One region of the Streptomyces sp. WMMC940 genome, then DNA from elsewhere that is predicted to be linked to it. Evidence: riboswitches for the same ligand, from Rfam matches in the RefSeq annotation. Region 1 holds a riboswitch; each other region holds the start of a gene.
The links. A riboswitch is a leader RNA that binds a small molecule or an ion and turns the genes downstream of it on or off. The one in region 1 is predicted to bind cobalamin.
Positions count from the first base shown of each region.

Region 2: it holds a riboswitch for cobalamin, as region 1 does, so the genes downstream of both, O7595_RS31280 (energy-coupling factor ABC transporter permease) here and metE (5-methyltetrahydropteroyltriglutamate--homocysteine S-methyltransferase) in region 1, are expected to answer to the same signal.
Region 3: it holds a riboswitch for cobalamin, as region 1 does, so the genes downstream of both, cobN (cobaltochelatase subunit CobN) here and metE (5-methyltetrahydropteroyltriglutamate--homocysteine S-methyltransferase) in region 1, are expected to answer to the same signal.

Region 1 covers NZ_JAPZBC010000001.1:7,377,769-7,384,594, reverse strand. The annotation lists gene aceA (isocitrate lyase) at 1-910, shown strand, start outside; gene aceB (malate synthase A) at 1,013-2,611, shown strand; gene O7595_RS32385 (3-hydroxybutyryl-CoA dehydrogenase) at 2,608-3,477, shown strand; cobalamin riboswitch at 3,658-3,879, shown strand; gene metE (5-methyltetrahydropteroyltriglutamate--homocysteine S-methyltransferase) at 4,046-6,364, shown strand; gene O7595_RS32375 (hypothetical protein) at 6,468-6,826, shown strand, end outside.
Region 2 covers NZ_JAPZBC010000001.1:7,085,431-7,092,256, reverse strand. The annotation lists gene dhaK (dihydroxyacetone kinase subunit DhaK) at 1-48, shown strand, start outside; gene dhaL (dihydroxyacetone kinase subunit DhaL) at 139-735, shown strand; gene O7595_RS31285 (PTS-dependent dihydroxyacetone kinase phosphotransferase subunit DhaM) at 732-1,136, shown strand; cobalamin riboswitch at 1,153-1,373, shown strand; gene O7595_RS31280 (energy-coupling factor ABC transporter permease) at 1,403-2,095, shown strand; gene O7595_RS31275 (energy-coupling factor ABC transporter substrate-binding protein) at 2,092-2,466, shown strand; gene cbiQ (cobalt ECF transporter T component CbiQ) at 2,473-3,222, shown strand; gene O7595_RS31265 (energy-coupling factor ABC transporter ATP-binding protein) at 3,219-4,085, shown strand; gene O7595_RS31260 (NADPH-dependent 2,4-dienoyl-CoA reductase) at 4,183-6,204, shown strand; gene O7595_RS31255 (PadR family transcriptional regulator) at 6,228-6,776, shown strand.
Region 3 covers NZ_JAPZBC010000001.1:3,610,896-3,617,721, reverse strand. The annotation lists gene O7595_RS15875 (cobalt-precorrin-5B (C(1))-methyltransferase) at 1-713, shown strand, start outside; gene O7595_RS15870 (precorrin-2 C(20)-methyltransferase) at 1,030-2,571, opposite strand; gene O7595_RS15865 (precorrin-8X methylmutase) at 2,568-3,209, opposite strand; gene O7595_RS15860 (hypothetical protein) at 3,206-4,522, opposite strand; cobalamin riboswitch at 4,580-4,716, shown strand; gene cobN (cobaltochelatase subunit CobN) at 4,754-6,826, shown strand, end outside.

The DNA.
Region 1 (6,826 bases):
CGCGCTGCTGCGTGCCGACCAGATCGCCACCGCGGAGGGCGCGGGCGACACGACGGACTGGCTGGCGCCGATCGTCGCTGACGCGGAGGCCGGTTTCGGCGGTCCGCTGAACGCCTTCGAGCTGACCAAGGGCATGATCGCCGCCGGTGCGGCCGGCATCCACTACGAGGACCAGCTGGCGTCCGAGAAGAAGTGCGGCCACCTCGGCGGCAAGGTCCTGGTGCCGACCTCGCAGCACATCCGCACCCTCAACGCGGCGCGCCTCGCCGCCGACATCGCCGACACACCGACCGTGATCATCGCACGTACGGACGCGCTCGCCGCCAACCTGCTGACCAGCGACGTCGACGAGCGCGACGCCGAGTTCGTCACCGGCGAGCGCACCGCCGAGGGCTTCTACCGGGTGCGCAACGGCATGGCGCCGGTCATCGCGCGCGGTCTGGCCTACGCCCCGTACGCCGACCTGATCTGGGTGGAGACCGGTACCCCGGACCTCGCACAGGCCCGCGAGTTCGCCGAGGCGATCCACGCCCGGTACCCGGACCAGATGCTCGCCTACAACTGCTCCCCGTCCTTCAACTGGAAGGCCGCACTGGACGACGACCGGATCGCCAAGTTCCAGCGCGAACTCGGCGCCATGGGCTACAGGTTCCAGTTCATCACCCTGGCCGGGTTCCACTCCCTGAACCACGGCATGTTCGACCTCGCCCGCGGCTACGCCGAGCACGGCATGACCGCCTACGTCGACCTCCAGGAGAAGGAGTTCGCGGCCCAGGAGCACGGCTTCACCGCGGTCAGGCACCAGCGCGAGGTCGGCACCGGCTACTTCGACCTGGTCTCCACGGCCGTCAACCCCGCCTCCTCCACCACCGCCCTGGCCGGCTCCACGGAGGAAGAGCAGTTCCACTAGGCCACCCGGCCGGAAGCCTCGCCGCGAGGCTCCCCATGGCCGAGCGGAGAGGCGGACGACCGTCCCCGTCCGCCCTCCGCTCCCACCCCTCAGGAGATCCCGATGTCCACCACCGCACTCACCCAGCAGGTCCGTGTCCTCGCCACGCCCGGCCACCGGCACGACGAGATCCTCACCCCCGCCGCCCTCGACTTCGTCGGTCATCTGGCCGAAGCCTTCGGAAAGCGCCGCCTGGACCTCATGAAGGAGCGCCGCCGGCAGGCACTGCGACTGGCATCGGGAGCCCCCCTCGTTTTCCCCATGGTCTCCCGCACCGTGCGCGCGGACCCGTCGTGGCGCGTCGCGCCTCCCGCCCCCGGTCTCGCCGACCGCCGTGTGGAGATCACCGGGCCGCCGGACCGCCGGATGGCCGTCAACGCGCTCAACTCCGGCGCCACGGTGTGGATGGCGGACTTCGAGGACGCCACCTCCCCCACCTGGGGGAACGTCATCGGCGGGCAGCTCACCCTCCTCGACGCCATCGAGCGCCGGATCGACTTCACCACGCCGGAGGGCAAGGAGTACCGGCTCGCGGACCCGGACGAGCTCGCCACCATCATGGTCCGCCCCCGCGGCTGGCATCTGGACGAGGAGCACCTGGAGTACGACGGCCGCCCCGTGCCCGCCGCATTGGTGGACTTCGGCCTGTACTTCTTCCACTGCGCCCAGCGGCAGATCGACGCCGGGTACGGCCCGTACTTCTACCTGCCGAAACTGGAGAACCGGTACGAGGCCCGGCTCTGGAACGACGTCTTCCTCCTCTCCCAGGATCTGCTCGGCATCCCGCGGGGCACGATCCGGGCCACGGTCCTGATCGAGACGATCACCGCCGCGTTCGAGATGGAGGAGATCCTCCACGAGCTGCGCGAGCACAGCGCCGGCCTCAACGCGGGCCGCTGGGACTACCTCTTCAGCTTGATCAAGACCTTCGGGCACCGGACCGACTTCCTCCTCCCCGACCGGGCGAAGGTCACGATGACCGCCCCGTTCATGCGCGCCTACACCGAACTCCTCGTGCGCACCTGCCACAAGCGCGGTGCCCACGCCATCGGCGGAATGTCCGCCCATGTGCCCGGCAAGGACCCTGCCGCGAACGAGGCCGCGCTCGCCAAGGTCCGGCTCGACAAGGAACGCGAGGCCGAGGACGGCTTCGACGGCTCCTGGGTCGCCCATCCGGCCCTGGTCCCCGTCTGCCGCGAGGTCTTCGACGGCGTCCTCGGCAAGCGGCCCGACCAGATCGACCGCACCCGCGACGACGTCGAGGTGACCCCGGCCGACCTGCTGTCGGTGCGTCGCATCAGCGGCCCGCCCACGCCGGAGGGGGTCCGCACCAACATCGCCGTGGCACTGCGCTACTTCGCCGCCTGGCTGCGCGGACAGGGCGCCGTGGCGCTGTACGGCCTGATGGAGGACGCCGCCACCGCCGAGATCGCCCGCGTGCAGATCTGGCAGTGGCTGCGGCACCGCGTCATCGAACGGCAGACGGTGCTGCTGCTGCTCGACGACGAGCTCGCGGCGCTCGGAGCCGAGCACCCCTGGGCGCCATTGGAGGACATCCGGGCGCTCTTCGAACGGGCCACCCTGGCCGGTGAGTTGCCGCTGTTCTTCACACCGGACGCCTACACCCGTCACCTCGTGGAGCGGACGGAGGCCGGGGCATGAGCGGGGACATCACGCGCGTCGGTGTGGTCGGCGGAGGGCAGATGGGCGCCGGCATCGCCGAGGTGTGCGCGCGGGCCGGGCTCGACACCGTGGTCTGCGAGGCGGATGCGATCGCCGCGCGCACAGCCAGGGACCGGGTGGCGGCGTCGCTCGACCGTGCGGTGCGGCGCGGAAAGCTGGAGGAGTCCGCCGCGCGGGACGCCCTCACCCGCATGGTGTTCACCGGCAGCCTGGAAGACCTCGCCGACCGGCAGCTCGTGATCGAGGCCGTCATCGAGAACACCGACGCCAAGACCGAGGTCTTCGCCAACCTCGACAAGATCGTCGAGGACCCGGAAGCCGTCCTGGCGACCAACACCTCCTCCCTCCCCGTCATGCGGCTCGGGATGGCGACCGGTCGGGCCGACCGGGTCGTGGGACTGCACTTCTTCAACCCGGTACCCGTACTGCCGCTCGTGGAGGTCGTGACCTCCCTGCACACGTCGGCGGTGGCGGCCGCCACCGTCGAGGACTTCGCGACCGGCACCCTCGGCAAGACCGTGATCCGCTCCCAGGACCGGGCCGGCTTCGTCGTCAACGCGCTGCTCATCCCCTACCTGCTGTCCGCGATCCGCATGGCGGAGTCCGGATTCGCCACGGCCACCGACATCGACGCCGGCATGGAACTTGGCTGCGCCCACCCCATGGGTCCGCTCAAGCTCGCCGACCTGATCGGCCTCGACACCGTCGCCTCGATCGCCGAGTCCCTCTACGACGAGTTCAAGGAGCCGCTGTACGCCCCGCCGCCGTTGCTCCAGCGGATGGTCGAGGCAGGACTGTTGGGCCGGAAGACCGGACGCGGGTTCCACGCGTACGACCGTGCCTGACGATCCAAGTCCACCGGGCTGAGGGGCCCGGGAGGGCCCGGGCTGGGAGGCCCGGGTGGCGTCACAGGGAAAGGGCGGGAGCGCGAGTGCGGCGCTCCCGCCCTGCGGCGTCACCGCCTCGCGGTCCACTTCACCATCCGGATCGTGGACGCCGCGCCGCTCAGGCTCGTGTCACCGACTAGGCTGACCCGTGCAGCTGGTTCGCCCCGTCCTCCAGGCGGGACGTCGCAAGAGGGAACCCGGTGGGAATCCGGGACTGCCCCGCAGCGGTGAGCGGGAACGACCGCCGTCAAACGCACTGGGTCCTCCGTACCGGACCTGGGAAGCGACGGCCAGTAGGTGCCCTCCGGTCAGGAGGACGTGCCCGCGAGTCCGAAGACCTGCCCGTTGCCCGCGCGCGGACCACTCCGTGCGTGGACATCCCGGTGACCTCGAGGGCGGGTCGGCGTACATACCAGGCGATCGACCGTGCCTTGCCGCGCACGCTCGTACCGTCCGGTTCGTCACCCCTTCGCGCTCTCGTCCCACCTCCGGGATCTCAGGGATTCATCTCGCGAAGGAGATCTCCGTGACACCGAAGTCCGCAGCCGCGGCAGCACGGGCCACCGTGTACGGCTACCCCCGCCAGGGCCCGAACCGGGAACTGAAGAAGGCGATCGAGGGCTACTGGAAGGGCCGAGTCACCGCCGACGCCCTCCGTGCCACCGCCGCCGAACTGCGCCGCTCCAACTGGCAGCAGCTCGCCCAGGCCGGCATCCACGAGGTGCCCACCGGCGACTCCTCGTACTACGACCACGTCCTCGACACCAGCGTCATGGTCGGCGCGATCCCCGAGCGCCACCGCGCCGCCGTCGAGGCGGACGCCCTGGGCGGATACTTCGCCATGGCGCGCGGCACGCAGGACGTGGCGCCGCTGGAGATGACGAAGTGGTTCGACACGAACTACCACTACCTGGTCCCGGAACTGGGTCCGGACACCGTCTTCACAGCCGACTCGACCAAGCAGGTCGCCGAGCTGACGGAAGCCCAGGCTCTCGGCCTGACCGCACGCCCCGTCCTGGTCGGCCCGGTCACGTACCTCCTGCTCGCCAAGCCCGCCCCCGGCGTGCCCGCGGACTTCGAGCCGCTCACCCTTCTGGACCGGCTGCTGCCCGTGTACGCCGAGGTCCTCGCCGACCTGCGCGCGGCCGGGGCCGAATGGGTGCAGCTCGACGAGCCCGCCCTCGTCCAGGACCGCACCCCGGCCGAGCTGAACGCCGCCGAGCGCGCATACCGCGAGATCGGCGCCCTCGCCGACCGGTCCAGGCTGCTCGTCGCCTCGTACTTCGACCGGCTCGGCGACGCCCTGCCGGTGCTCGCCAAGGCCCCGGTCGAGGGACTCGCCCTGGACTTCACCGAGTCCGCCGCCGCCAACCTGGACGCCCTCGCCGCCGTCGGCGGACTTCCCGGAAAGCGCCTGGTCGCGGGTGTGGTCAACGGCCGCAACATCTGGGTCGACGACCTGGAGAAGTCGCTGTCCACCCTCGCCACCCTGCTCGGACTGGCCGACCGGGTCGACGTGGCCGCCTCCTGCTCGTTGCTCCATGTGCCGCTGGACACGGCCCCGGAGCGGGACATCGAGCCGCAGATCCTGCGCTGGCTCGCCTTCGCGAAGCAGAAGACGGCCGAGATCGTCACCCTCGCCAAGGGACTCGCCCAGGGCACCGACACGATCACCGCGGAACTCGCCGCCAACCGCGCCGACCTGAGCTCCCGAGCGGGCTCCCCGATCACGCACGACCCGGACGTACGGTCCCGCGCCGCGGCGGTCACCGAGGCCGACGGCCGCCGCTCCCAGCCCTACGCCGAACGGGCCGCCGCCCAGCGCGCCCATCTCGGGTTGCCCCTGCTGCCGACCACCACGATCGGTTCCTTCCCGCAGACCGGCGAGCTGCGCACGGCCCGCGCCGACCTGCGCGCCGGCCGGATCGACGCCGCCGGCTACGAGGAGCGCATCAAGGCCGAGATCCAGGAGGTCATCTCCTTCCAGGAGAAGACCGGGATCGACGTCCTGGTGCACGGCGAGCCCGAACGCAACGACATGGTCCAGTACTTCGCCGAGCAGCTCACCGGCTACCTCGCCACGCAGCAGGGCTGGGTGCAGTCCTACGGCACCCGCTACGTCCGCCCGCCGATCCTGGCCGGCGACATCTCCCGCCCCGAGCCGATGACGGTGCCCTGGACGCGGTACGCCCAGTCCCTCACGTCCCGCCCGGTCAAGGGCATGCTCACCGGCCCGGTCACCATGCTCGCGTGGTCCTTCGTCCGCGACGACCAGCCCCTCGGCGAGACCGCCCGCCAGGTGGCCCTCGCCCTGCGCGACGAGGTGAACGATCTGGAGGCGGCCGGTACGTCCGTCATCCAGGTGGACGAGCCCGCGCTGCGCGAGACGCTGCCGCTGCGCGCCGCCGACCACCCGGCCTACCTGGCCTGGGCGACGGAGGCGTTCCGGCTGAGCACGAGCGGTGTCCGGCCGGACACCCAGATCCACACGCACATGTGCTACGCCGAGTTCGGCGACATCGTCCAGGCCATCAACGACCTCGACGCCGACGTCATCAGCCTGGAGGCCGCCCGCTCGCACATGCAGGTCGCCCGCGAACTGGCCGCCCACGGCTACCCGCGCGAGGCAGGCCCGGGCGTGTACGACATCCACTCACCGCGCGTCCCCAGCGCCGAGGAGGCGGCCGACCTGCTCCGCACGGGTCTGAGGGCCATCCCGGCGGAGCGGCTCTGGGTCAACCCCGACTGCGGCCTGAAGACCCGCGCCTGGCCCGAGACCCGGGCCTCGCTGGAGAACCTGGTCGCCGCCGCACGTGCCGTACGCGGCGAGTTGTCCGCGTCCTGACCCGCACATCCCGGGGCCGGGGCGTCACGGGCGCCCCGGCCCCGACGAGCAGTACCGCCACGAGCAGAAGCAAGAAGCGAAGGAGTTCGAGAGCCTGCTCGACATGCGCAGACAGCTCGGTAGTCAGACCGCCTGGATACGCGCCCTGCGCGACGCGCTCCTCGACACCGTTGCCCGCCCGCTGCCGCGCGCGGTGGTCGAAGCCCTGCTCGACAACATCCAGGTGATGGCGGAGTCGCTCGGCCTGCGTCCGGGGCGCGGCGCCGACCCACTCGTCGCGCATCTGGCGAACGGCACGGTGTCCGAGTGGACCAGGCCGCCGCGGGCCGATCCGCCGACGCGGTGGAGACCCACGATCGGTGACGGAACCCGCGGGCCGCGCCGCATCGGGCCTCGGTCACGCCCAATGATGCGGCTGATTTCGGTCACGGTAAGCTCACCCGGCCCGAGCCGCGCGCCCAA
Region 2 (6,826 bases), 290 kb from region 1:
CTGTGGGACGCCCCGGTGGAGACGCCCGCGCTGCGCTGGGGCCGCTGAGTCATGCCCGGCCCGGCCGACGGCGGCTTCGCGTCCGCGGGCCGCGACGACGCGCGCGGGGAAACCGGTGCGCCACGAGAAGGAGACGCTGTGCTCGACGCGGATTTCTTCCTCCGCTGGATGAACGCCCTGGCCGAGGCGGTGGACCGCGAGGCGGGCCGGCTCACCGAGCTCGACGCCGCGATCGGGGACGCCGACCACGGAACGAATCTGCAGCGGGGTTTCACGGCGGTGCGGGCGGCGCTGGAGAAGGACGCGCCGGACACCCCCGGTGCCGTGCTGATGCTGACCGGGCGGCAGTTGATCTCGACGGTCGGTGGGGCGTCGGGGCCGCTGTACGGCACGCTGCTGCGGCGGGCCGGAAAGGCGCTCGGCGACGAGCCCGAGGTGTCGCGGGCGCAGCTCGCCGAGGCGCTGCGCGCGGGGATCGCGGCGGTGGCGCAGCTCGGCGGCGCGAAGGCCGGGGACAAGACGATGCTGGACGCGCTGGAGCCCGCGGCCGCGGCGCTGGACGAGTCCTTCGCGGCGGCGCGGGAGGCCGCCGACGAGGGCGCGGCGGCGACCGTGCCGATGCTGGCCCGCAAGGGGCGGGCGAGCTATCTGGGCGAGCGCAGCATCGGGCACCAGGATCCGGGGGCGACGTCCTCCGCCCTGCTGGTCGGGGCCCTCGAGGAGGCCGCGCGATGACCGGCCCGGTCGGGATCGTCCTCGTCTCGCACAGCGCGCAGGTCGCGGAGTCGGTCGCCGACCTCGCCCGGAGGCTGGCCGGCTCCGGCGACGCCGTACCGGTCGCCGCGGCGGGCGGGACGGCGGACGGGGGCCTCGGCACCAGTTCGGAGCTGACGGCGCGTGCCGCGCACGAGGTGGACCGGGGCGCCGGAGTGGCCGTGCTGGTCGACATCGGCAGCGCCGTGCTGACGGTCAAGGCGCTGCTGGCCGAGGGCGACGAACTTCCGGAGGAGACCAGGCTGGTGGACGCGCCGTTCGTGGAGGGCGCCGTCGCCGCGGTGGTCACCGCGGCCGCCGGCGCGGATCTGGACGCGGTGGAGGCGGCGGCCGCGGAGGCGTACGACTACCGCAAGGTGTGACCGTACGCATCCGCGCGCGGCTTGTGATGGACCTGGTCAACGCACTAATGTCGCAGGGCCTTGGTGAACGGGAAACCGGTGGAGTACCGGTGCGGCCCTCGCCACTGTGATCGGGAAGTCCGGCTCTCTCCGCAAGGAAGCCACTGGACCGCCACGGGAGACCGTGGTGTCCGGGAAGGCGGAGCCCGGGCGGCAGGACCCGTCAGCCAGGAGACCGGCCGGGGCGCGTTGTCCATCCACGAGGTGCTGGAGAGGGTCTCCCAACCATGCATATAGCCGAGGGGTTTCTGCCCCCTGTGCACGCGGCCGCCTGGGGCGTCGCGTCCGCCCCCTTCGTGATCCACGGCGTACGGGCGCTCACCCGTGAGGTCAGGGCGAATCCCGAGTCCACCCTGCTGCTCGGCGCGTCGGGCGCCTTCACCTTCGTCCTCTCGGCGCTCAAGATCCCTTCCGTGACCGGCAGTTGCTCGCACCCGACCGGCACGGGGCTGGGCGCGATCCTGTTCCGGCCACCGATCATGGCAGTGCTCGGCACGATCACCCTGCTCTTCCAGGCGCTGCTGCTGGCCCACGGCGGACTGACCACGCTCGGTGCGAACGTGTTCTCGATGGCGATCGTCGGGCCGTGGGCCGGGTTCGCGGTGTACGCGCTGCTGCGCCGGTCCGGGGCGCCGCTGATGGTGGGCGTCTTCTTCGGCGCGTTCGTCGCGGACCTGTCCACGTACTGCGTCACCAGCGTGCAGCTGGCGCTGGCATTCCCCGACCCGGGCAGCGGCGTGGCCGGCGCCCTGGCCAAGTTCGGCGGCATCTTCGCGTTCACCCAGATCCCGCTGGCCGTGAGCGAGGGCCTGCTCACCGTGCTGGTGATGCGGTTGCTCGTGCAGTCCAGCAAGGGTGAGCTGACCCGCCTCGGAGTGCTCCTCCAGGGCGGCGCCAAGAAGGAGGCCGCGGTCCGATGAGCCGTAACGCGAAGATCAACACGCTGCTGCTGGCGATCGTGGCGGCGCTGGCGGTGCTGCCGCTCGCCCTGGGCCTCGGCGACCACAAGGAGGAGCCCTTCGCGGGTGCCGACGGGGAGGCGGAGACCGCGATCACGGAGATCGCGCCGGACTACGAGCCGTGGTTCGCGCCGCTCTACGAACCTCCGTCCGGGGAGGTCGAGTCGGCGCTGTTCGCCCTCCAGGCGGCGCTGGGTGCCGGTGTCCTGGCCTACTACTTCGGGCTGCGCAAGGGGCGCCGGCAGGGTGGGGCGCGGGCGGCGGCCGGGGAGGCGGAGACGCCGGCCGCCGGTTCCGCGGGGGTTGCCGACACCGCCGGCCCGGGCGCCTAGCCGCCGATGCTGCCGATCGACGCGGCGGCGCACAGCAGTCGCTGGCGCCGCCGTCATCCGTGCGAGAAGGCGGCACTCGGGTTCGGGCTGACGGTCTGCGCCGTCGCGCTGCCGCCGTGGCCGGGTGCCGTCCTGGTCGCCGCGGCGGTCGTGTCCGTACTGCTCGGGCCCGCCGGGGTGGCGCCGCGCCAGCTGTGGCGGGCGTGGCGCATTCCGCTCGGGTTCTGCGTCACCGGTGCCGTTCCCCTGCTGTTCTCGGTGGGCGGCCCCGACGGCTTCCTGGCGCTCGCGCCCGACGGCCCCGCGCACGCCGTACGGCTCCTGCTGCGGACGTCCGCCGCCTCGCTCGGGGTGCTGCTGTTCGCGTTCACCACGCCGGTGTCGGACGTGCTGCCCCGGCTGGTCCGGGCCGGGGTGCCCGGGCCCGTCGTGGACGTGGCCCTCGTGATGTACCGGATCGGCTTCCTGCTGCTCGACGCGGTGCACCGGATCCGTGAGGCACAGGCGGCCCGGCTCGGGCACACGACCCGGGCGGCCGCCTGGCGGTCCCTCGCCGGGCTCGCCGCGACCGCCTTCGTGCGGGCCTTCGACCGGGCCCAGCGGTTGCAGACCGGGCTCGCCGGGCGCGGCTACGACGGAACGCTGCGGGTCCTGGTGCCGCCCGCGACGGTGTCGGCCCGCTTCCTGGCGGCGACCGCCGGACTGCTGGCGGGGATCGTCGCCCTCACCCTCGTACTGGAAAGGTCCGTACTGTGAGCACGTCCGTGGACGCGAGCGCGCCCGGGGCCGGGGCGCCCGTGGTGGAACTGGCCGGCGCGGGATTCTCCTACCCGGACGGCCCGCCGGTGCTGCGCGGTGTCGACTTCGCCGTGCCGGGGGGACGTTCCCTGGCGCTGCTGGGCCGGAACGGCAGCGGCAAGACGACCCTGATGCGGCTCCTCAGCGGCGGGCTGCGCTGCGACGAGGGCCGGCTCCTGCTGCACGGCGAGCCGGTGGCGTACGACCGCGGCGGGCTGACCCGGCTGCGGACGACGGTCCAGCTGGTCGTGCAGGATCCGGACGACCAGCTGTTCGCCGCCTCGGTGGGCCAGGACGTGTCGTTCGGGCCGATGAACCTGGGGCTGCCGGAGCCGGAGGTACGGGCCCGGGTCGCCGGGGCACTCGACGCCCTGGACATCACGGCGCTGGAGGACCGCCCGACGCATCTGCTGTCGTACGGGCAGCGCAAGCGGGCCGCGATCGCGGGCGCGGTGGCGATGCGGCCGCGGGTGCTGGTCCTGGACGAGCCGACGGCGGGACTCGATCCGCACGGTCAGGAGCGGCTGCTGGCGGTGCTGGAGCGGCTGCGGGAGGGCGGTACGACCGTGGTGATGGCCACACACGACGTGGACCTGGCGCTGCGCTGGGCCGACGACGCCGCCGTGCTGTCGCCGGCCGGGCTGCGGACGGGGCCGGTCGAGGAGCTGCTGGCGGACCGGGAGCTGCTGGAGTCGGCCCGGCTGCGTCTGCCCTGGGCGATGGCCGCGGAGGAGGTGCTGCGCGCCCACGGGCTGCTGGCGGCGGGCAGTCCCGGCCCGCGGACCCCGGAGGAACTGGACCGCTGGACCGTGCCGGCGTAGCGCATCTCACCCGGACCTCGTTGTGCAACTTGTTGCATAACGAGGCCTCCGGCGTCTACAAAAGGGGGCGACGCTCATTGCGCGAGGAGGCGCCCCGATGACCCCCACCCCGTACCCGCATCTGCTCAGCCCGCTCGACCTCGGCTTCACCACGCTCCCGAACCGGGTGCTCATGGGCTCGATGCACATCGGTCTGGAGGAGGCGGAGAACGGCTTCGAGCGCATGGCGGCCTTCTACGCCGAGCGCGCCCGCGGAGGCGTCGGACTGATCGTGACCGGCGGCATCGCCCCGAACGACGCGGGGCGCCCCTACGACGGCGGCGCCAAGCTCACCACCGCGGAGGAGGCCGCGCAGCACCGCACGGTCACCGACGCGGTGCACGCGGAGGGCGGCCGGATCGCCATGCAGATCCTGCACTTCGGCCGCTACGCCTACCACCCCCAGCTGGTCGCGCCGAGCGCGCTGCAGGCCCCCATCAGCCCGTTCGTCCCCCACGCCCTCACCGACGAGGAGGTCGAGCAGACCGTCGAGGACTACGTCCGCGCGGCGGAGCTGGCCAAGTCGGCGGGGTACGACGGCGTCGAGATCATGGGCTCCGAGGGCTACCTGATCAACGAGTTCATCGCGAGCGCGACCAACCACCGGGACGACCGCTGGGGCGGCTCGTACGAGAACCGCACCCGCTTCCCCCGGGAGATCGTCCGCCGCACCCGCGAGCGGGTCGGCGACGACTTCATCATCGTCTACCGGCTGTCGATGCTCGACCTCGTGCCCGGCGGCTCCTCGCTCGACGAGGTGGTCGCGCTCGCCAAGGAGATCGAGGCGGCCGGCGCGACCATCATCAACACCGGCATCGGCTGGCACGAGGCCCGGATCCCGACCATCGCGACCTCGGTGCCGCGCGGCGCGTACACCTGGGTGACGCGCGAGCTCATGGGCTCGGTGTCCGTGCCGCTGGTCACCAGCAACCGGATCAACACGCCCGAGGTCGCGGAGCGGGTGCTCGCCGAGGGACGCGCGGACATGGTGTCCATGGCGCGGCCCTTCCTGGCCGATCCGGAGTTCGTCGCCAAGGCCCGCGAGGACCGCGCCGAGACGATCAACACCTGCATCGGCTGCAACCAGGCGTGCCTGGACCACACCTTCAGTGGCAGGATCACCTCCTGCCTGGTCAACCCGCGTGCCTGCCACGAGACCGAGCTGGTCCTCTCCCCCACCCGGCTGCGCAAGCGCCTGGCGGTCGTCGGCGCCGGCCCGGCGGGTCTGGCGTTCGCCGTCTCGGCGGCCGAACGCGGCCACGAGGTCACGCTCTTCGACGCCGCCGACGAGATCGGCGGGCAGCTGAACATCGCCAAGCGCGTCCCGGGCAAGGAGGAGTTCGAGGAGACCCTGCGCTACTTCCGCACCCAGCTGGAGCTGCGCGGGGTGGAGGTCCGGCTCGGGACCTTCGTCACGGCGGACCTGCTGACCGGCTACGACGAGATCGTGGTCGCGACCGGGGTCACGCCCCGGACGCCCGCGATCGAGGGCGTCGACCACCCCAGCGTCGTCAGCTACCTCGACGTGCTGCGCGACGGTGCCGAGGTCGGTGAGCGGGTCGCCGTCGTCGGCGCCGGCGGGATCGGCTTCGACGTCGCGGAGTTCCTCACCGACGGCGGCGAGGGCGCGAGCCTCGACCCGGAGACGTACTTCCGGCAGTGGGGCGTGGACACCGGGTACGCCGAGCGGGGCGGGCTGCGGGCCCCGGAGCGGCCGCGGCCCCCGCGCACGGTGCATCTGCTGCAGCGCAAGACCTCCAAGGTCGGCGCGGGCCTCGGCAAGACGACGGGCTGGATCCACCGCACCGAGCTCAAGCACCGCGGCGTCACGATGGTCGCGGGGGCGGCGTACGACCGGATCGACGACGAGGGCCTGCACATCACGGTGGACGGCACGCCGAGGACGATCCCCGTGGACACGGTGGTGCTGTGCACCGGCCAGGAGCCGAGGCGCGACCTGTACGAGGAGCTGACCGCGGCGGGCCGCACCGCGCACCTCATCGGCGGCGCCGACGTGGCCGCCGAACTGGACGCCAAGCGGGCCATCGACCAGGGCACCCGGCTGGCGGCTGCGATCTGACGCCGCATCCCTAGGATGCGGTCATGTCCCTCCCGCACGCGATCCTCACCGCCCTGCTCGAGAAGCCGTCCTCGGGCCTGGAGCTGACCCGCCGCTTCGACCGGTCCATCGGCTACTTCTGGTCGGCGACGCACCAGCAGATCTACCGCGAGCTGGGGAAGCTGGAGGAGTCGGGGCTGATCCGCGCCCTGCCCGCGGCCCAGCCGGCACGGGGCAACCGCAAGGAGTACGAGGTGCTGCCCGCGGGCCGAACCGAACTGGCCGGCTGGGTGGCCAGCACCGAGGACCCCAAACCCATCCGGGACGCCCTGCTGCTGCGCATGCGGGCGGCGGCGGTTGTCGGGACGGAGGGGCTCGAGGCGGAGCTGCGTCGCCATCTCGACCTTCACCGGCGGCAGTTGGCGGAGTACGAGGACATCGAGAAGCGCCACTTCCCGCCGGAGCGGGACGCGGCCGAGGACCGGCTCCGGCACGTGGTGCTGCGCGGCGGGATCGAGCTGGAGCGGTTCTGGATCGGCTGGCTCACCGAGGCGCTGGGGGAGGTCGGGAAACTCCCCCCGGCGCCCCGGTAGTTCTGGGCGGAGCGGGCAGCCGGTCGCGCGACGGGACCCGACGCGTGAGG
Region 3 (6,826 bases), 3.8 Mb from region 1:
TGCGGGAGCACGTCACGGAGGCCGCCGCCCGGTACGGCGGCTCGGGCGACGTCGAGATCACGGTCTCCGTGGACCACGGCGAGGAGATCGCGCGCTCCACCTGGAACCCGCGGCTCGGCATTCTCGGCGGGCTGTCCGTCCTCGGCACGACCGGCGTCGTCGTGCCCTACTCCTGCTCGGCGTGGATCGACTCGATCCGCCGCGGTGTGGACGTGGCCAGGGCGGCGGGCCGCACCCATCTCGCCGGGTGCACGGGCTCGACCTCGGAGAAGACGGTCGTCGCCCTGTACGGGCTTCCCGAGGACGCGCTGCTCGACATGGGCGACTTCGCGGGCGCGGTGCTCAAGTACGTCCGCAGGCACCCCGTCGACCGGCTCACCGTCTGCGGCGGCTTCGCGAAGCTGTCCAAACTGGCGGCGGGGCACATGGATCTGCACTCGGCCCGCTCCCAGGTGGACAAGGGCTTCCTCGCGGAGCTGGCCCGCCGGGGTGGGGCGGACGAGATGCTGGCGGCCGAGGTCGCCGCCGCCAACACCGGTCTCGCGGCGTTGCGGTCGTGCGCGGCCCGCGCGGTCCCGCTGGGCGATCTCGTGGCAGTGACCGCCCGTGACCAGGCACTGGAGGTGCTGCGGGGCGCACCGGTCACGGTGGACGTGGTATGCGTCGACCGCGCGGGCACGGTGGTCGGCCGCTCGGCGCCGAAGGGCCCCTGACACCAAGGGCCCCGGACGGCGAACTCCAGGGGTACCGACGCCGAAGGAGCCCGCTCACCCCGTCCGGGTACGCCGCCCGCGCCCGGCCCCACCCCCGGTCGAACCGGACCCGCACCGCACCGGACCGCACCGGACCGCGCCGTACCGGCGGACCCGTACCGGAAGGGCGGACCCGCACCGCGCCGGACCGGCGGACCCGGGCGGTACCGGCGGACCGGCACCGGGCGGTACCGGACCTGGGCCCGGACCCGAACCGGCCCCGAGCCTCCGCCGCCTTCGAATCCCGTTCCCCCGCCGGACCTCGCCCGGCGCGGTCTCACTCCAGTGCCGAGTCGTCCACGGGTACGTGTGCGGTGTCCGGATCCGGGTACGTCCGCGGGGTCCAGACGATCTCCTCGCCCGAACCGCGGCGCACCGTACGGGTCTGCGACGAGCCGACCAGCAGCAGGGTCCTCATGTCCACCACCGACGGGTCGAGTTCGCCGAGCCGCACGATCCGCACGCTCTCCTCCGGACCGCCCACATCGCGCGCGACGACGACCGGGGTGTCCGGAGCGCGGTGGCCGAGCAGCAGTTCACGGGCCTTGGCGACCTGCCAGGTCCGGCTGCGTGAACCGGGGTTGTAGAGGGCCAGGACGAGATCGGCACGGGCCGCCACCGTCAGCCGCTCCGCGATGACCTCCCACGGCTTCAGCCGGTCGGAGAGGGAGATGGTGGCGTAGTCGTGCCCCAACGGTGCCCCGGCGCGCGCCGCGGCGGCATTCGCCGCGGTGAGGCCCGGCAGCACGCGCACGGGCACGTCCGCGTACGGCTCCTGCGCCGCGACCTCCAGCACGGCCGTGGCCATGGCGAAGATCCCGGGGTCGCCGCCCGACACCACGGCCACCCGGCGGCCGCGCCGGGCGAGGTCGAGGGCGAACTCCGCCCGCTCGGACTCCACCTTGTTGTCCGAGCCGTGGCGGCGCTGCCCCGCCCGCACCGGCACCCGGTCCAGATAGGTCGTGTAGCCGACCAGGTCGTCGGCGGCGGCGAGCGCGCCGCGGGTCTCGGGCGTCAGCCACAGCGGCCCGGCCGGTCCGGTGCCCACGACGACGACCTCGCCCCGGGGCCGCGCCTCCGGCCGCACCTCGTCGATCCGGCTCGGCAGCACCGCCACCGAGAAGTACGGCACCGACTCCGGGTCCACCTCCGCCAGCCGCTCCGTGCGCTCGCCGGCCATCGTGGCCCGCTCCACGTAGCGCGCGTCCTCCAGCCGGCCCGCCCGCTCCAGTGCCCGCCGCACGGCGGGGAAGGTCCGGCCGAGCTTCATCACCACCGCCGAGTCGGTGGCGGCGAGACGGGCCGCCAGCTCCTCCTCGGGCAGTGTGCCCGGGACGATCGTCAGCACCTCCTCCGCCTCGCACAGCGGCTCCCCGAGCCGCGCGGCCGCCGCGCTCACCGAGGTCACGCCGGGGATCACCTCGGTCGGGTACCGATGGGCGAGCCGCTTGTGCATGTGCTGGTAGGAGCCGTAGAAGAGCGGATCGCCCTCCGCGAGCACGGCCACCGTCCGCCCGGCGTCGAGATGCGCCGCGAGCGTGGCCGCGGCCTCCTCGTAGAAGTCGTCGAGCGCCCCCCGGTAGCCGCCGGGGTGGTCGGTGGTCTCGACGGTGATCGGGTACATCAGCCGCTCCTCGATGTGGTCGGGGCGCAGGTGCTCCGCCACGATCGAGCGGGCGATGGAACGGCCGTGCCGGGCGCAGTGGTACGCCACGACGTCCGCCTCCGCGACGACCCGGGCCGCCCGGAGCGTCATCAGCGACGGGTCCCCGGGGCCGAGCCCGACGCCGTACAGCCTTCCGGTCCGCTGTGTGCTCACTCCGCCTCACTCGCCATCGCGTTGATCGCGGCCGCGGCCATGGCGCTGCCGCCGCGCCGGCCGCGCACCACCAGGTACTCCGGACCACCCCCGTGCGCGGCGAGGGCGTCCTTGGACTCGGCCGCGCCTATGAAGCCCACCGGCACGCCGATGACGGCGGCCGGGCGGGGCGCTCCCTCGTCGATCATCTCCAGCAGCCGGAAGAGCGCGGTGGGGGCGTTGCCGACGGCGACCACGGAGCCTTCGAGGCGGTCCCGCCACAGTTCGAGCGCGGCGGCGCTGCGGGTCGTGCCGAGCCGTGCGGCCAGTTCCGGCACGGACGGCTCGGACAGCGTGCAGATCACCTCGTTGCCCGCGGGCAGCCGCTTGCGGGTGACGCCGCTGGCGACCATCTGCGCGTCGCACAGGATCGGGGCCCCTGAGCGCAGCGCCTCTCGGGCCCGGGCCACCACCCCGGGCGAGTACGCGAGGTCGCGGACGAGGTCGACCATGCCGCAGGCGTGGATCATCCGCACCGCGACCTGGCCGACGTCGGCCGGGAGCGCGTCGAGCGCGGCCTCTGCGCGGATCGTGGCAAAGGACTGGCGGTAGATCTCCGCGCCGTCCTTCTCGTAGTCGAACACGGTCTTGTCGCTCATTTCGTCGTACGGGTTCGGGCTGTGGCGATGGTGCCTTCGAGCTCGGCGCGGGACGGCACGGGTACGGAAGTGCCGTGCGCGGTCACCCGGTACGCGCCGTCCCCGGTGGCCACGACGTCCACGTACTCCCCCTGCGGACGGCCGCAGCGCCGCTCGCAGCCCGACCAGTACACGGGCAGGCCGCCCCGGCCGGGGGTCACGTCGGCCCGCACGTCGGCCAGGGACTTGGCGCATCCGGGCCGGCCGGTGCACGCGCCCACCCCCCACCAGGGCGAGTCGGTGCCGGTGACGAGACCCGCCCGCCCGAGGGTGTCGAGCCGCGCCCGCGCCGTGCCGCGGTCCGCGAACCCCGGCACGACGACCCCGCGCCACGGGGTCAGCCGCACCTCGTCCGCGGGCGCCGGCAGCAGCTGCCGCAGTTGCGCGACGGTGAGCCGACCGAGTGGAGCGGCGACGGACACGGTCCAGCCGTCCGGTCCCTCCACGACACCGGGCAGCGGTCCGGTGCCGGGCCCCTCGGGCCGATCCACAGGCGGGCCCGGGGCCGGATCCGGGGTGGAGCATTCCGTTCCGGTGAGGAGGGGGAGCGGTTCCGCCGCCACCCCCGCTCGCACCAGCCACCCGTCCACGTCGATGTCCTGCCCCTCCGGCAGCTCCCGCACGCGCCACGCGCCCGTGCCCGCCCCGGCGGCCGCGGTCAGGAACGCCTCCGCCGCGGCGAGCGCCGCGCGTGCGGCGTCGGTGGCACGTACACGGAAGGCGTGGCGCCCGACCCGCAGCACCGCGCGCCCGTCCGTCCCTGCGAGCAACGTCACATCCGCGCCGAGTCCGGCGACATCGCCCCGGCCGTCGTCCAGGGCGAACAGGAACCGGCCCGAGAGCCTCGCCGCCCGGTCGCTCGCGCACAGCAGGGCGTCCAGCTCCCGGGCCCACAACTGCACGTCGGCGCTGCCGAGTCCGTCCAGTCCGGCCAGCGGCGAGGCCACGACGTTGCGCACCCGCTCATGGGCCTCGGCGGGCAGCAGCCCGGCGTCACGCAGCAGTTCCGCCAGTTCCGCCCCGCAGCCGTCCGCCAGGCCGCGCAGCTCGGCGTTCCCCCGGGAGGTGACGCTCAGAGCCCCGTCGCCCAGTCGCTCGGCCGCGGTGGCCAGCACACGCAGCTGATGCTCGGTCAGCAAACCGCCGGGAAGGCGGAGTCGGGCCAGCCGCCCGTCGTCCGCCGCATGCAGCCGCAGCGCGCCCGGGCAGGCGTCACTCCGGTCCCGTATGCGGGGTTCGCCCCGGTCCGGGGGTGTTGTGGGTGTGGGCGGCATGGCGGCGAGCATACCCACGTCCTTCCAGGTGGCCGCCCTGCCGGCGGGCCGCAGCCTCTACTATGCAGAACGGCACAGGGTCCCAGGGCCCTAGGGAGGAAGCCCGGTGGGAATCCGGCGCGGTCCCGCCACTGTGAACCGGGTCCCGGCGACGGGGTCCGGTGAGTCAGGAACTCCCGCCGACCACGACCACCCGGGGCGCGGAAACCCCGAGGAAGGCCTGCGCACGCGATGACGCACGCGACGATCCTGCTGCTGTCGACCTCCGACACCGACCTGCTCAGCGCCCGCGCCGCCGAGGGCCCGGTCCGGTACCGCTTCGGGAACCCCTCCCGCCTCCCACTCGACCGGCTCCCCGAGCTCCTCGACGGCATCGATCTGGTCGTCGTGCGCCTCCTCGGCGGTGTCCGCGCCTGGCAGGAGGGCCTCGACGCGCTGTCGGCGCAGGGCCGGCCGGTGGTCGTCCTCACCGGCGAACAGGCCCCGGACGCCCAGCTGATGGAGACGTCCACCGTCCCCATCGGCATCGCGGCCGAGGCCCACGCCTACCTCGCCCACGGCGGCCCGGACAACCTGGAGCAGCTCGCCCGGTTCCTGTCGGACACCGTCCTGCTCACCGGCCACGGCTTCGCACCGCCCGCGCCCGCCCCCACGTGGGGCGAGCTGGAGCGCACCCCGCGTCGCGACAGCGGCCCGGTCGTCGCCGTGCTCTACTACCGGGCCCACCACATGAGCGGCAACACCGCCTTCGTCGGCGCCCTGTGCGACGCCGTCGAGGACGCCGGCGGCCGGGCCCTCCCGCTCTACGTCGCCTCGCTGCGCGCCCCCGAGCCGGAGCTGCTGGAACGGCTCCGCGACGCCGACGCCGTCGTCACCACCGTCCTCGCCGCCGGCGGCACCCGACCCGCCGAGGCCCAGGCCGGAGGGAACGACGAGGCGTGGGACGCGGGCGCGCTCGCCTCGCTCGACGTGCCCGTGCTGCAGGCCCTGTGCCTGACCGGGCCGCGCAGCGCCTGGGAGGAGAGCGACGAAGGGCTGTCCCCGCTGGACGCCGCTGGCCAGGTCGCCGTCCCCGAGTTCGACGGTCGCCTCATCACCGTGCCGTTCTCGTTCAAGGAGATCGACGAGGACGGCCTCCCGGCGTACGTCGCCGACCCCGAGCGCGCCGCCCGCGTCGCGGGCATCGCCGTGCGCCACGCCCGGCTGCGGCACATCCCCAACGCCGAGAAGCGCCTCGCGCTCGTCCTCTCCGCGTACCCGACGAAGCACTCCCGCATCGGCAACGCCGTCGGCCTCGACACCCCGGCCTCCGCCGTGGCGCTGCTGCGCCGGCTCCGCGACGAGGGCTACGACTTCGGTACCGAGGAGATCCCCGGCCTGGCGTCCGGCGACGGCGACGAACTGATCCGCGCGCTCATCGAGGCCGGCGGCCACGACCAGGACTGGCTCACGGAGGAGCAGCTCGCCCGGAACCCGGTCCGCATCCCGGCCGCCGACTACAAGCGCTGGTACGCGACCCTGCCGCAGGAACTGCGCGAGCACGTCGAGGAGCACTGGGGCCCGGCGCCCGGCGAGATGTTCCTGGACCGCTCCCGCAACCCGGAGGGCGACATCGTCCTGGCCGCCCTGCGCCGCGGCAACCTGCTGATCGTCATCCAGCCGCCACGCGGATTCGGCGAGAACCCGATCGCGATCTACCACGACCCCGATCTGCCGCCCTCGCACCACTACCTCGCCGCCTACCGCTGGATCGCGTCCCCGCAGTCGAATGGGGGTGCCTCCCAGGCCGAAGGCTCTGGGGGAGGGTTCGGCGCGGACGCGATGGTCCACCTCGGCAAGCACGGCAACCTGGAGTGGCTGCCCGGCAAGAACGCCGGGCTGTCCGCGGCCTGCGCGCCCGACGCCGCGCTCGGCGACCTGCCGCTGGTGTACCCGTTCCTGGTCAACGACCCGGGAGAAGGCACCCAGGCCAAGCGCCGCGTCCACGCCACCCTCGTCGACCACCTCGTCCCGCCGATGGCCCGCGCCGACTCCTACGGCGACATCGCGCGCCTGGAGCAACTGCTCGACGAGTACGCCCAGATCTCCGCCATGGACCCGGCGAAGCTGCCCGCGATCCGCGCCCAGATCTGGACCCTGATCCAAGCGGCGAAGCTCGACCACGACCTCGGGATGCAGGACCGCCCCGACGACGACGGCTTCGACGACTTCCTGCTGCACGTCGACGGCTGGCTCTGCGAGGTCAAGGACGCCCAGATCCGCGACGGACTGCACGTCCTCGGCAGCGCGCCCACCGGCCCCGAG